2 regions of the Proteiniborus ethanoligenes genome follow, and region 1 is predicted to be linked to the other one. Evidence: predicted binding sites of a transcription regulator. Region 1 holds the regulator's gene; the other holds the start of a gene.

Region 1 (8,409 bases):
AATCAAGGAAAGAAAGATATGATAACCAGCTTAGGGAGAAATTAAATTATGATCCAACTGGAAAGTTCACTGAAGAGAAAATTAAAATTCTTAGGGCCTATAGAGAAGAACAATATGAAAAACTAATAGACGCAGTATATAAAAGAAGAGGTTGGACAATGGATGGCATACCTACTATAGAAAAATTAAAGGAAATAAAAATGGACTTACCAGAATTAATAGAGGTGGTAGAAAAGCATCTCTAATTTACAGGAGGACAAAATGATTTTAATAAATGGTAAGGAGCATGAATGGAAAGAGCATTTAACTGTACAGGAAATTCTTGATATGAAGAAATATACTTTTCCTAAGATTATTGTAAAGGTAAATGGCAAATTAATACCTAAGCAAGAATATGCAAATGTCTTAATAAATGATGGAGATGAAATACAGGTCATTCATTTATTAGCTGGAGGTTAAAATGTAACAAAATATTTAGTGTAATATAAAAGAAGCTTATTCAAAGACAAGTTAACATAAAAAAATTATGTTAACTTGTCTTTGCTTTAATTAAAACAATTTGTAAGACTAAAGAATAAAAAGAGCTTCTTAAATCAAGTTTTATTATCAAAGTGCAATTTTATTATATTTCAAAAATAAATCAAGCTTACATTTGACTTATAAGGCGTTTATTTTTTCTTTATAATGGTTTTATATCAAAATGCATCTAAAAACGTTTAAAATGGATTTTAAGGCCCAATAAGCGAATTTTGATATTGTTATAGTAAGAAATCTAATGAATTAGTTGAAAAACATTTTTAGGATTGAAAATATGTATGGTGACGAGCTTTTTTTAAATAACAGATTATAATATTCGGTGAATCTTCTACTAAATTATATGAAAACTATAGAGATTAAAAAAATAATATTAAAATATGTAGATTATGTAGAAGGATTTTGCGAAAAAATGTAGAATATTATTATACAAAATGTATATTTTGTATAATAAGGAGTGAAAATATGGATAATCTACCAATAATATTAGAAGATTTTTTAAACTACATAGAAACCATCAAAGGAAAATCTGAAAACACAACAAAAGAGTATTTTTTTGATTTACGTACCCTCTTTCGGTTTTTAAAGCTCAGATATAAATTAGTTGATAAAAGTATTCCCTTTGACGAAATAAATATATCTGATGTAGATGAAAGTATAATTCAAAGAGTCACATTACAAGACCTATATGCATTTATATCTTTTGTTGATAAGGATCGTAACAACAAAAATCATGCTAAGGCTCGGAAAGTTGCTAGTATAAGGTCTTTCTTTAAGTATTTGAATACAAAGGTTAAAATTATTGATAATAATCCTGCCCTAGATTTAGAATCACCAAAAACAAATGTTAGACATCCTGTTTATCTTTCGCTAGAGGAAGCAGAAAACCTGCTAGATTCAATAGATGGAACCTATAAAGAACGAGATTATGCTATTATTGTACTGTTCTTAAATTGTGGTCTAAGACTTTCAGAGTTGGTTAGTATAGATATTGACAAGATCAAAGGAGATACTTTAACTGTTGTAGGTAAAGGAAACAAGGAACGAACAATTTACTTGAATGATGCATGTATAAAAGCTATCGAGGATTATTTATTAGTAAGACCTACAGAAGGAGTAAAAACACCAAACGCCTTGTTTTTAAGCAATAGGAAAAGCAGAATTAGCAATAAAACTGTACAATATTTAGTAAAAAAATATATTAAAGATGCTGGTTTAGATACTGAGATTTATTCTACACATAAGCTAAGACATACTGCAGCAACTCTTATGTATAAGTATGGGAATGTTGATATTAGGGCCTTACAACAAATTTTAGGTCACGAAAATGTATCTACAACTCAAATATATACTCACATTGACGATGAAAGATTAAGAAAAGCCGTAAAAAGCAATCCCCTATCCAATAAAATACGTGAACAGCAGGATAATGATAGTAAGTAATATTGGCGTAAAATAGACCCTCTATTATCTGAGGGCCTATTTTATGATTTATGTTAGTATGTAGGAATTTTTATAACACTGCCTGCTTTTATTTCTGCTGTTTTCATATTATTGAATTCCATTATTTCATAGACAATCTTTCGGACATCTTGATTATAGGGATTATTTCTTTTAGCTATTTCCCAAAGCGTATCACCAGAAATTATGGCCATTTCTTTGTAGTTATTATTATTTGAACTATAAGCTAAACTTATTTTAGATATATTGCTTGTTAAAATAGTTATAATGCAAAATACCAAGGATAAAAAAATAGTAAATCTTTTTTTATTTGCTATTCTAATTCTTTTACGTTTCATAGCTATACCTCCGTTATCTGTAGAACATTTGTTCTTTAATTCTAGTATAATAGAACATGTGTTCCTTGTCAATGCTTTTTAAAAAAATATAGAACAAATGTTTGCTATTTATTTATATATATGTTATAATAGCAGAAAATAGAGTGTTGGGAGGTTCCATTATGTATGAAGACTTATCGTCGGTTCAGTTAAAAATACTTGAGTTCATAAAAAGTGAAATATATTCTAAAGGATATCCTCCTGCAGTAAGAGAAATTTGTAAGGCTGTCAACTTAAAATCAACCTCTACTGTTCACGGGCATCTTGAAAAAATTGAAAAGAAAGGCTATATAAGGAGAGATCCTACTAAGCCTAGAGCGATTGAAATTTTAGATAGAGTTGACAATATTATTCCATTTCCAAGAAAGGAAATAATAAATGTACCTATAGTTGGCAAAGTTACTGCTGGGGAACCTATATTAGCTGTAGAAAATATTGAAGATTCATTTCCTTTACCTATTGACTTTGTAGAAAAAGAATCTGTTTTTATGTTAAAAGTTAGAGGAGATAGCATGATTGAAGCTGGCATTTTAGATGGAGATTTTGTGCTAGTTAGACAGCAAAACACTGCATATAATGGTGATATAGTAGTTGCTCTTTTAGACGATGAAGCAACTATAAAAAGATTCTTTAAAGAAAAAGACCATATAAGGCTACAGCCTGAAAATCAATTTATGGAACCTATCATAACAAGAAATGTATCGATTCTAGGTAAAGTAACAGGAGTATTTCGTAAGATAAAGTAAAGTAGAAAAAGATAAGCTGGCTTAATAAACCAGCTTATCTTTTTCTATTAAATTATTTTTATACAAATTATTTAAACTCATCATTACTCCCAACTTACAGTGGCTATAAGTTAATCCACCTTGATAATAAGCAAAATAAGGTTCCCTCATTGGACCATCAGCACTTAATTCTATAGAAGAACCCTGTATAAAAGCCCCTGCTGCCATTATTACCTCATCCTCATATCCAGGCATTTCCCATGGCTCAGGTGTTACAAAAGAGTCAACCGGAGAAGCGCTTTGTATTCCCTGACAGAATTTAATCGCTTTTTCTCTGGATTTGAACTCTACTGCTTGTATTATATCACTACGCTTATGATTAATATCTGGTACTACTCTAAATCCTAAGCCTTTATATACTAAAGCAGTTAAAAGGGCTCCTTTTAATGCTTCCCCTACTATCATGGGTGCTAAAAAAAGACCTTGTAAGGTGTTTCTAGTGGTGCCAAAAGTTAAGCCACATTCCTTACCTATTCCAGGAGCTGTACTTCTATTAGCAACTAGCTCTATTAAGTCTCTTTTACCTACTATGTATCCTCCAGACAAAGATATACCTCCACCTGGGTTTTTGATAAGAGAGCCGGCCATTATATCTGCTCCTACATCTGTAGGCTCCTTAGTTTCAATGAATTCGCCATAGCAGTTATCAACCATAATAATTACTTTATCATTGAATGCCTTAATTTTGTCTATAGCCTCTTTTATTTCATCTATAGTTATGGCATTTCTGTCACTATATCCTGTAGATCTTTGAATTAATATTAGCTTAGTATCCTTTGATATTGATTGAATCACTTTTTCAATTTCTATTTTTCCCTTTGAATCAAGAGAAATTTCTCTATACTTAATACCATAGTCAATAAGTGTGCCCTTCTCTTTACCTTTTATTCCAATAACCTTTTGTAAAGTATCATAAGGACTTCCAGTTATTGAAAGAAGCTCATCTCCTGGTCTTAATATACCAGACAATGTAAGGGTTATTGCGTGTGTTCCCGAAACAATTGTAGGTCTTACTAAAGCATCTTCAGTATTAAATACATACGAATATATTTCTTCTACCTTTTCTCTTCCCACATCATCATATCCATAGCCAGTTGTCCAATTAAAATGAGTAGCATTTAGTCTAGCCTTCTGCATTGCATGTATAATCTTAAATTGATTATATTCTTTGACTTCTTCAATGTGAGTTAAATAGTTCTTTTTAAGAATTTCATCTTTGCTTAATACATAATTGATAATATTTTCACCAATCGCATATTGTTTACATAATATATCTATTGTATACTTGTTCAACATATCACCTTCTATTATTGTTATCTTATGTATTGTAACATATGATAACAACAGTTTCAATCAGAACAATAATGACATTGAAAATAAAGAAGCTTTTCTTGGTACTCTATATTAAGTAGAATTTCTTATTCGTTATATAACAAAGCCTTTTAAGTCTTAATATACTTAAAAGGCTTTGTATACTGTAAATAGAAATTTCTATTCAAAGCTATCACTGCTTTTATTCATAAAACTGATAGATTTACTTGGTATAATAGTTGAGATAGCATGCTTGTATATTAAATTTTGTTTACCATCACTATCTAAAACTATTGTATAATTGTCAAAGCCTTTCACCTGGCCTTTTAGTTGATAACCATTTAATAAAAAAATTGTAATAACAGTATTTTCTTTTCTTACTTTGTTTAAAAAAACATCTTGCAAATTCATAGTAGTTTTCACTTTTTTCCCTCCCCTTATAGAATTATAAATTTTATAACTTAAAATATAAATTCCCTGTTTGTTTTCTATATTCTACTTTAATTAATTTTTTCCTTTATGTATTCAACAATATGTTCAATTAAATTATCCTTATTATCAAAATCATGAACATCTATCCAATTAATATTTTTTTCTCTTCTAAACCAGGTTAATTGTCTCTTTGCAAATCTTCTTGAATCTCTTTTGAGTATTTCAACAGCTTCATCTAAGCTGCACTTTCCATTTAGAAATTGTATAATCTCTTTGTATCCTAATCCCTGCATTGATACTAGATTTTCACTATAACCCATATGTAATAGACTTTTGACTTCTTCAATTAACCCTTTTTGAATCATTAAGTCTATTCGCTTATTAATTCTTTCGTATAGCAGTTTCCTATCCATAGTAAGGCCAATAAATACTATATTATACTTGTGGTTTTCTTTTCTAAAGTCTTTATAGAAATGTGACATTGGTTTTCCCGTTTCATGAAATATCTCTAAAGCTCTAATAATCCTTTTAGTATCATTAATATGTATTCTATTTGCTGATTCAATGTCTATTTTTTTCAGCTCATTATAAATCCATTCATTGCCGTATTGCTTTGCTTTCATAAAAAGATTATCTCTTAATTCCCAGTTTGAAACAGCTTGACTAAAATCTAAATCATAGAGCAAAGAGTTAATATATAATCCTGTTCCCCCCACTATTATAGGCAACTTTCCCTTAGCTAATATTGCAGTTATATATTTACTTGCATTCAACTGAAAATCTGAAACAGAAAAATTTTCATCTGGACTTATTTCATCTATTAGATAGTGGGGAATCCCTTCCATTTCACTCCTTGAAATCTTTGCAGTTCCAATATCCATATATCTGTAAATCTGCATTGAGTCTGCCGAAATAATTTCTCCATTTAATTTTTTCGCTATCTCTATAGATATACTAGTTTTCCCAACAGCAGTTGGACCAGTTATTATGATTAGAGGTGGTTTCATTTCATTCATCAAATCATCCTTTACTGTACTCTCTTAAATCTTTTTTCTATTTCATATTTAGATATTTTGATAATCACTGGTCTACCATGAGGACAGGTATATGGCTGATCAGCGTTTCTTAAATCATTTAGCAAGATATCAATTTCTACTTCCTTCATGTTATAACCTGCCTTTATTGCACTTGAACAAGCCATTTTCATGATCTTATCGAGTCTTATATCATAGCTGGTTTTTATTTCATCCATTAAATTATCTAAAATATCTAAGAATAGGTTTTTTGCATCAGGAACACCAAATACTAGTGGTACACTTCGAATAGCAACTGAATTAAATCCAAACTCTTCTATATCAAATCCTAATTTCATAAATATATTGATGTTTTCTTTAAACAATTGCATCTCACCATGAGACATATTGATAATTTGGGGCGTAATCAATTGTTGCATATATACTTTATCTAGCTCAAGCTGATGCTTTATTTTTTCATACATTATTCTTTCATGTGCAGCATGTTGATCAATCATATATAAATTTTTATTGATTTTATCCTCAGCTAAAATATAAGTATCGAATAATGTACCTATAATTCTTAATTCTGGTATTGAAGTATTATTTTCTACTGCTTCATCTCTATCGGAATTTTCATAATAAAGACTCTCTTCTGTTTCATTTACACTTAAGTCCAGAATCCTGATGATACTACTTGCATCGACATCTACATTTTCTGATATAGACTTATTGTGTTTACAACTAGGCTTTCTTTCTATATCATGTAAATACTGTTCTTGTTGATAAATTTGTGTTTTTTCTACATTAACAGAGTCTAGAAATGATTCCTGTTTTTCTTGTAAATTGTCCTCTGTCTTGTTTTTTGTTGGTAAAGTAACCGTTGGTATTAAAGTATTATTGAAAAAAGTACTTTTTATAGCATTAGATAATATTTTCTTAAGAGCTTCTTTATTAGAAAACCTTATTTCTGTTTTAGTAGGATGCACATTAACATCTATTAACTCAGGGCTGATATTTATATAAATTATATATACTGGGAACCGGTTAATTGGAATAAGAGTTTTATATAAATCTTCTATGATTTCTGTTATATCTTCATTTTTTATATATCTCCCATTGACATAAGTATATTGATGGTTTCTATTGCCACGAGTAAATGAAGGCTTACAAACTAAACCATTTATCTTTATATCATCTCCAGAATATTCAATATCAAACATAGAGCTTACAAATTCTTTTCCTAAAAGACTATAAGCTGTAGATTTAATATCTTCATTTCCTGGAGTGTTTAAAATTACTTTATTATCTTTTATAAACTTAAACTTAATTCCAGGATTACCCAAAGCTAATTTATATACTATATCACTAACATTAGAGGCTTCTGCAGCATCACTTTTAAGAAACTTTTGTCTTACTGGCACATTGAAAAATAAATTTTTTAAAATTATAGTAGTACCTATTGGACATCCAATCTCGTTTTTTTCTATTATTTGTCCACCATTGATAGAAATACGTACTCCTCCAATATTATCTTTTGTTCGGGTAATGAGCTCCAGCTGAGACACTGAAGCAATACTAGGTAAGGCTTCTCCTCTAAATCCAAGTGTTGATAAAGATTGTAAATCATCTACACCATTAATCTTACTAGTTGAATGTCTCAAAAAAGCTAGCTCAATGTATTTTGGACTAATACCTATGCCATTGTCTGTTACTCTGATGTAGTTTTTCCCACCATCTTTTATTTCTATTGTAATAAAAGACGACAGAGCATCTATTGAATTTTCTATAAGCTCCTTAATTACTGATGCAGGTCTTTCTATTACCTCTCCTGCAGCAATTTTATTTATTGTACTGTTATCTAAAAGTTTAATTTGATTGTTCATTTATATCACCTATATTTCATTTGATTCTTTACTAAGCTTATATAGGATGTTTATTGCATCTATGGGTGTTAAGTTAGCGACATCTATACTTTTAAGCTTTTCAATTATATTACGTTCCTTTACACTAAAAAAATCTAACTGTAAGCTGTTCTTATCCTTAGAAGTTTTTGGTCGCTCTCTAGAAGACAGAGCTATTTCTGATTTATTAATATCCCTTTTTTCTAATTCATTTAGTAATTCATAAGCTCGATTTATTACATCACTGCTTACTCCGGCTAATTTTGCAACCTCTATACCATAGCTTCTATCAGCTCCACCTTTTTGAATTTTCCTTAAGAATATGATATCTTCACCTTTTTCCTGTACTAATATTTTATAATTAACTACTCCACTTAATCTATCTTCTAATTCTGTCAGCTCATGATAATGAGTAGCAAACAATGTTTTTGCACCAATTTTATTATTATCGCTTATATATTCTATTACTGCCCATGCTATGCTTAAACCATCATAAGTGCTAGTGCCTCTTCCTATTTCATCAAGTATTAAAAGACTGTCTTTGGTTGCATTGTTTAATATATTAGCTACTTCGCTCATTTCTACCATAAAG
Region 2 (8,409 bases), on a different contig from region 1:
ATAAAACGGGAGATATTGTCCTTATTGAAATTGTTAAGACAATAAATCATATTATAAGAAGCTCTGATCAATTAATTCGCTGGGGTGGGGATGAGTTTGTAGGCATATTCCCAGGATTAAGAGAAGAGCATATAATGGAATTTGGTGAAAAATTATTAGATGGAATTGCTTCATTAGAGATTCCAGCGGGAAATGAGACTTTCAGCATAACCATTTCCATAGGTTTTTCTTATTTTAAAGATACTGATAATGATTACAATGATGTTTTAAAGAGAGCAGATGATGCACTATACAAGTCAAAAGAACAAGGGAAAAACAGAGTAAATATATGGCATATTTCATAAATTATACATCATATGCATTTTAAAAAAAAATATTGCTTAAGTATTGTCAATAATAGAAAAATATATTTGTTATCTCTTTGACAAATATATTTTTTTGTTCTATTATGATGTATAATAATTCTATAAACAATAGCATTTATTGTCGAAAAAAGTATAGTTTGTTTATTAACTGTGGAATTATGATTAATATTACCTTGTTAAGGAGGGGAAAAATGAAAAAGATTAGTACAAGAATAGTACTTACTGTATTAATTTGTTCTATTACTATGTCACTGCTTGTTGGAGTGACAAGTATGTTCAGAAGCATGGAAGTAATTGAAAAAGAAGCTAAAACTAGTCTCTATGCAACTGGGGATGTTTATTCTAAAGGTTTTAATGAAGATTTACATATTCTCGAAAACACTTTATCTAGCATGTATCAAATAGTAGATGGAACTATTGAGGTAGCTAGATTAAGGGAACCAGGTTATTTAGCCACTTATTCTAATACAATTCTAAGCCCTATAATTCAAAGAATGGCTAGAGAGACTGACAAATGTGCAGGACTATACATAGTTTTTGATCCAAAATACACAGGTAGATCCGAAGGGATATGGGCAGCAGTTGATGACAACGGTAAGCTTATGCATTCAATTCCTACCAATATTGCAGGAAAAAGCCCTGATGATCCATCAGCATCTTTTTATTACGATGCTGTGAGGGCAGGAAAGGCAGCATGGGGAGACCCTTATGTCAACAATGCAAACTCAAATGTAATGACTTACTCAATGCCAATTGTAGTTAATGGTACGACTATTGGTGTAATAGGTGCAGACATGAAGGCAGGAGAGCTTATAAAGGGAGTTGAAGATATAAAGCTATATGAAACAGGATATGCATTCATGCTTAACAGGGATTATGATTATCTAATTCATCCTACTCTAGACAAAAGTAGCAATTTAAACACTATAAACAATGGACAATACAGCTATATTGTAGATGAAATAGAAGAAAAGGGAACAGGGGTAATAGACACTGTATTTGCTGGTGAAAGAAAAATAATGGTTTTTTCAAAGCTAATAGACGGAAAAACTTTGATTTTAACTATTCCTAGACATGAAATACTAAAAGATATGCTTATGACTGTATATATTATTATAGGAGTTATATTAATTTCGGCTCTCTTAGCAACAATCATATCATTTGTATTAGGAAAGAGGATTTCCGACCCAATAGTTCTGGTGAATGGAATATTAGATACCACCTCAAAGCTAGATTTAACTGATATAGAAGAAACTAAGGAAATAAAAGCTATATTAAGCAGAAAAGATGAGGTAGGCTCTATACTTAAAGCAACTGCAGTATTAAGGGAAGAGATAAGAAAAATATTAAGAACTATAAATGATACTACTGAAGACGTAGTAGAAAACATTCAGAGTCTAAACTTAGCTACTTCAGAAACTAGCCAATCTATAAATGATGTAGCTAAGACTGTAGAAGAGCTAGCTCAAGCTTCTATGGAACAAGCTGAAGATGCAGAAACAGGCTCAGAGAAATTAAATAGGTTAGCTCAAGAAATAAAGATAGCAGTAGAGCATGGGGGAATAGTTGTAGAGAACTCCATGAAGGCACAAAGGATAAACGAAGAAGGTTCAAAAGCTATGAATAGTATGGTGGACAAGTTTGATGTAACAGTTAAGTCCTCTCGTATTCTTTCAGAAAATGTGAATTCACTTTTAGATAAATCCCAGTCAATTGGGAATATACTAAATACAATTATGGATATTTCGGAGCAGACTAACCTTCTTGCATTAAATGCAGCTATAGAAGCAGCTAGAGCAGGAGAAGCTGGTAGAGGCTTTGCAGTAGTAGCAGAGGAAATAAGAAAATTATCTGAAGAGACAGGACGTGCTACTAAAAGCATAGAGGATATATTAAAATCCATACAGCATGAGGTAGGCACAACTAAAGACAATATGGATACATCAGAAGGGGCCCTCAAGGATGCTAATGAATCCCTAGAGCAATCTAAAAAAGCCTTTGAAGAAATATATTCATCTCTTGTATCTGTAATGGAAGCTATAGAAAAGTTAGGAGAAAACTTAAATAAAGTAGATGAAGAAAAAGAAGAAGTGATATTAGCTATACAAAGTATATCTTCTATAACTGAAGAGACTGCAGCTTCTACAGAAGAACTATCAGCTTCTATGGAGGAGCAGGCGGCTACAATGGAGACCGTAGCTAATAATACTGAAAATCTAACAAGAACAATAAAGAGATTAGATGAATTAGTTCATAGATTCAGACTATAATACTATATTTTATAAAGCAGGGTCGGTACTTCGGTATCGATCTTGTTTTATATCTAGTAATAGCCACAAAATTTCTTTACTCATAGTAATAAAATATTTTGCAAACAAGGAAATCCAATCAAAAGAGAGAATTAATTACAGTAATATTATAAATATATACAAAGGTAAGGGTTATTTTGTACTAGATACCTTAAAAACTCATAATTTAAAAGAAGGAGGACATAAATGCTTAATATAATTGACAGAGCAAAAAATATAGAAAATGAAATAATAAATTGGAGAAGAGAGCTTCATCAAATACCAGAAGTAGGACTAAACTTGCCACAGACTGCAAAATATATCACAGCCCAACTAGATAAAATGGGGATAGAGTACCATACACTAGTAAAGGGTAACGCAATAGTAGGTCTTATAAAGGGCAATGGTAAAGGAAAGACCATAGGCTTAAGAGCGGATATTGACGGGCTTCCAGTTAAAGAAGAAACAGGACTAGATTTTCAGTCTACAAACGGAAACATGCATGCATGTGGACATGATGGGCATGCAGCCATATTACTTGGAGCAGCTAAGATACTAAATGAAAATAGAGATAAATTTAGAGGAAATGTAAAGCTGTTGTTTCAGCCAGGAGAAGAATATCCAGGAGGAGCAAAGCCTATGATAGAAGAAGGGGCTATGGAGAGCCCAAAGGTAGATGCAGTAATGGGACTTCATCTAGGAAATCTAGGGAAAGGCATACCAACAGGGAAAATAGGCGTATGTTATGGAGCAATGATGGCAGCAGTAGATGTAATGCATATTAAAATAAAGGGCAAAGGAGCCCATGGAGCCTATCCTCACCAATCCATAGATCCAATTGTAATAGCCTCAGAGGTAGTATTAGCACTACAAACCATAGTAAGTAGAGAAATTAATCCAGTAGAGCCTGCAGTAGTATCCGTAACAAGGATAGAAGGAGGCTTTAATCATAACATTATTCCTGATATAGTAGAAATTCAAGGAACAATAAGAACCTTAAATGAAAGCACTAGACATAGAATCGCCAAGAGAATAGAGGAAATAGTAAAAGGCATAACCATGGCACATGGAGGAAGCTACGAATATAAATACGAATATTGCTATCCAGCCTTGGTAAATTCAGAGGAATTCACAAAAACCTTTGTAGAATCAGCTAAAAAAATAGTAAGCGAAGAAGATATAGTAGAAATGAAAACACCCGTAATGGGAGCTGAGGATATGTCGTTTTTTCTTAGGGAAGCCCCAGGCACCTTTTTCTATTTAAGCAACCCTAGAGAAATAGATGGGCAATACTACCCACATCACAATCCTAAATTCGACATAGATGAAAGTCAACTGTGGAAGGGAGTAGCACTTGTATTGCAAGGCACAATAGATTGGTTAAATAAAAACTAGGTAATATTGCCTAGTTTTTGTTTTGCCTTTAACAAATCACCAAAAACTTCAAAATAATGTTGACAAATTTGGTCTAATAGAATAAACTAAAACAAATAGGTTTAATGAGTTAGACCGAAGGAGGTAATCTTATGGATGATATAAAAATATTCCATGCAGAGTATAAATTTATGGAAATATTATGGGATAACGAGCCTATAAAAAGTTCGGACCTAGTTAAGTTAGCAAGGGAGAAATTAGGATGGAAAAAATCAACCACATATACGGTTATACGAAGACTAGTAGATAGGAGAATAATTTCAAATGAAGATTCAATTGTCAGGGCAGTAGTGGGGAGAGAATTAGCCCAGAGAGTAGAAACAGAAGAGCTAATAGATAAAGTTTATGGAGGCTCTATTAAATCATTTTTTGCAAGCTTCTTACAAAAAGAAAACCTATCTAAAGAAGATATAGAAGAGCTAAAAAAAATAGTCAATAAATTGGATTAGGGGGTATGTAACATGCTTGAGAGTATTTTTTTTACAATTATTAGCATGAGCATTATAGCTTCAATAATTGCATTATTTATAGGTGTAATCAGAAATGCTCTAGGAAAATATCTTCCGAAAAGCTTTTCATATTATTTATGGTTCATTGTATTATTTAGGCTGATTTTACCTATAAATTTTTCTTCAAGCTTGAGCTTATTTAACTTTATGCCTAATACAACAACTATAATAAGCAGAGTAAGCAGGAATATAGAAACAGAGGCAATGCAAAATAACATAAATAATGTAGTATCAAATAGCACTACTATCTCTCAAGGAAATGCTGCAGCAACTGTTACTCCAAATAGTCAGCTTCAAATAATTTTTCTAGGTGCAAGCATTATATGGGTTCTAGGTATGATATTCTTAATCATAAGGAGCATCATAAGATATTATAATGCATCAAAAGTGCTGGATACAGCAACTATAATCAAAGATATTGATATAAGCCATATAAAGAAAAGTATGAAGCTTAATAGAAATATTAGTATATACTCATTAGATTTGCTTCAAAGCCCATTAGTATATGGATTGCTAAAGCCTAAAGTTATTGTACCAGCTTCCATGGTAGATAATATCCATACTAGTGAATCGATGCAAATACTAGCACATGAAATACATCATATTAGAAGATTTGATAATATACTTAAGCTAATTTGGTCTATTGCAATCTGTATTCATTGGTTTAACCCTATAGTTTGGCTATCTGCTAAGTATTTTAACGAAGACATGGAGCTATCCTGTGACGAGAAGGTAGTAAAGGCTTGGGAAGATGATATTAGAAAAGCTTATGCTAGCTCTTTAATAAATATTGCAGATAAGCAAAGCCATACATTGCAGGGAAACTTTCTTTTCTTTGGTGAAAGCAACATCAAAGCTAGAGTTAAAAATGTTATGAAGTTCAAAAAGCCAAAGCTTCTGATTACACCGATTGCAATTATACTTCTAGGAGCTACAACTATATTCACATTGACTAATAAAAAAGAACAGATAATATATAGAAATGAAAACTTTGGATTTGTACTTACTATGGATAAAAAAATATTTGATAAATTTAAAATCCTTGAGGAAAGCAGTGGAGTATTTTTCATCAACAAAGATGTTTACGGAGCTTATCCTTATGACAAGATAGGAACAGTATTTAGAATTGAAGCATATCAAAAGGAGAGAATTACTAGAGATGATTTAGAGGAGCTAAATTCTATATATAATTTAGAATATATAGGCGAAAATAATAAGTTTTATTTTGGGTGGGCGTATCCAACGGATATAGCATATCCCCATGATAATGAGGAGCTAAAAAAATCCTATGAAAGGACTACTGAAGCAGCCTCTAAGATAAGGGAATCTATAGAGATTATAGAGCCTGGTAATGATAGATATGCATATAATGAAAATCTAAAATCAGCATATGAAGGCTTTGTAGATGGAGTAGAATTTGGGCTAAATTCTCCAGCGGAGGAAGTAGTTAAAAATTGGGGAGAGCCACTAGACATAGGCTATCTATATGGAGGACTTTATTTAGCATATGAGGATGTAGTATTTTATACAGATGGATATATGAAAAACGACAACAGCTATACCTATGGAACCATAGGTAGAATAGATACAAGAGAAAGCTATGGCATTAAAGCAGGAGCCATGACTACAGATATGGTAATGGGTGTTTTAGGTGAGCCTGACGGATGGCAAGTCTATGATGAGGAATGGAAGGACCCAGAAGGGGATATTCATCCTAAGGCATATTATTATGCAGGGGATTATACCATAACCATATCCTATAGAGTAGACAATAGACTTGTTCAATACATTAGTATAGATGATTATAGACCATTGCCAGTTGTAGGCAGGGGAGGTTTTTTAGTTCTTAATGACAATGAAAAAGAAGCATATGAAAGATTTATACAAAATTTTGATGAAAAAGAGCTAAATGGACTAAGTGTCATAAGTATATTAAAGCTTTATCTTCATTGCCATAAGGAAGGCAATTTTGAAGCACAGTGGGAATTATACACCAAAGAAGATACAGAATTTGGCTGGGATAAAAAAGAACACATAGCCATGCGTAAGAAAGAAGAGGAAATAGATTTTAGTAGGTACTTTGAGAATCCCGTAAATATAGAAATAGATTATTTTAGAGACCGTACAAGAGCAACATTATCATGGGAGGATATTAAAATAAAAAATGATCCTTCAAATTCACCAGGAAGCAGAATTAACTTTAGATTAGCAAAGAATAAAGATGGTATATGGAAGGTTGAATTTTCACGAAAAGATTAGCTTTAGAGTCTAGATTATTCTAGGCTCTTTAATTATTCTTAAGCTTTACACAGAACTTATGTTCTATTATAATATAAGTATAAAATAGGCTTTATTAAGGAGTGATTCCTATCTATACTTCTAAATACTTAGGTCAAGCTGAGAAACTCCATATTATTCATGTAGACATGGATGCATTTTATGCATCTGTTGAAGAGCATGATAATCCTAAATTAAAGGGCTTACCTATTATAGTAGGAGGCTTAAGCAATCATGGCATAGTAACTACTGCAAACTACATAGCTAGAAAATACGGAGTTCATTCTGCCATGCCTATTTTTATGGCTAAACAAAAATGTCCAAGGGCGTGTTTTCTGCCTGTTAGAATGGAGAGGTACAAGGAGGTTTCCAGACAGGTTTTCCATATTTTATACGGTATTACTGATTTAGTCGAGCCTTTATCTATAGATGAGGCTTATTTAGATGTTTCAAACATAGAAATAAATCCTATTGAAATAGCCCAAAAAATAAAAGAAGAGGTAATGAAAAAAACTGGCTTAACCATGTCCATAGGTATTTCCTATAATAAGTTCTTAGCAAAGCTAGCCTCAGATTGGAATAAACCTAATGGGTTAAAAATTATTACAGAAGACATGGTGCCTAGTATTTTATTACCACTTCCAGTTAAATCTGTCTACGGAATCGGGAAAAAAACTTCAAAAAGGTTAAATAACATAGGCATATATACAGTCGAAGATTTGATGAGGCTTTCAGAAGAATTTATGGTAGAATTTTTTGGGAAATCAGGCATAGAAATATATAATCGAATCCGTGGTATTGATTCGAGAGAGGTAAATACAACTCGTGAAAGAAAATCTCTAGGGACAGAACGTACCTTTTCAAAATACACAAAGGATAAAGAAATACTTAAAGACTATCTTCATAGATTTGCATTAGAGATAGAAGCATCCCTACAAAGTAAAAATCTTCAAGCCAAGACAATAACATTAAAGATAAAGGATATCCAATTTAGAACTCAAACAAAAAGTAAAACCTTAAACAACTATATTAGTAGCTATAATGATATATTTGAGCTGGCAGTTAATCTTCTAGACGAAATTAGATTAACACAAGATATTAGACTAATAGGTTTAACTGCATCTAATCTTATTACATTAAAATTAGAACAGCTTTCCTTATTTGATTGAAAGGTAGTATTCTATCCCTTGTTTCTTAAGCCTTAGTAAGCTCGTCAATTTTTGCAGCTAAAATAAAGTCATTTTCATGGAGCCCATTTATTTTGTGAGTCCACAATTTTACTAGGACCTTTCCCCATGAAAGGTAAATATCAGGGTGATGGCCTTCCTTTTCTGCTAGTTCACCCACTTGGTTAGTAAAATCTAAGGCTTCTTTAAAGTTTTTAAATTTATAACTTCTTTCTAATCTTTGATAATCAATTACCTTCCATTCCTTATCTAGAGATTTATGAAACTGGATTATTTCATCTTTTGTTAGAGGCTCAGCACCAATGCTACAGGGAATACATTTTTTTGATGAAAGCTCATTCATTAGCCA

Evidence for each region. Region 1 encodes LexA, which represses DNA repair genes until DNA is damaged. Its sites were predicted from a motif close to CNAACANNTGTTNG; they were not measured.
Region 2: the regulator LexA is predicted to act here: its motif matches at 6,907-6,920, upstream of BLV37_RS07065 (DNA polymerase IV).

What each region holds. Positions count from the first base shown of each region.
Region 1 covers NZ_FNQE01000009.1:64,365-72,773, forward strand. The annotation lists gene BLV37_RS05155 (aldehyde ferredoxin oxidoreductase family protein) at 1-245, shown strand, start outside; gene thiS (sulfur carrier protein ThiS) at 262-459, shown strand; gene BLV37_RS05165 (tyrosine recombinase XerC) at 1,000-1,977, shown strand; gene BLV37_RS05170 (LysM peptidoglycan-binding domain-containing protein) at 2,031-2,333, opposite strand; gene lexA (transcriptional repressor LexA) at 2,495-3,118, shown strand; gene BLV37_RS05180 (methionine gamma-lyase family protein) at 3,140-4,453, opposite strand; gene hfq (RNA chaperone Hfq) at 4,649-4,879, opposite strand; gene miaA (tRNA (adenosine(37)-N6)-dimethylallyltransferase MiaA) at 4,969-5,907, opposite strand; gene mutL (DNA mismatch repair endonuclease MutL) at 5,928-7,799, opposite strand; gene mutS (DNA mismatch repair protein MutS) at 7,809-8,409, opposite strand, start outside.
Region 2 covers NZ_FNQE01000014.1:18,265-26,673, reverse strand. The annotation lists gene BLV37_RS07090 (sensor domain-containing diguanylate cyclase) at 1-344, shown strand, start outside; gene BLV37_RS07085 (methyl-accepting chemotaxis protein) at 557-2,635, shown strand; gene BLV37_RS07080 (M20 metallopeptidase family protein) at 2,861-4,048, shown strand; gene BLV37_RS07075 (BlaI/MecI/CopY family transcriptional regulator) at 4,180-4,536, shown strand; gene BLV37_RS07070 (M56 family metallopeptidase) at 4,549-6,855, shown strand; gene BLV37_RS07065 (DNA polymerase IV) at 6,957-8,042, shown strand; gene BLV37_RS07060 (4a-hydroxytetrahydrobiopterin dehydratase) at 8,068-8,403, opposite strand.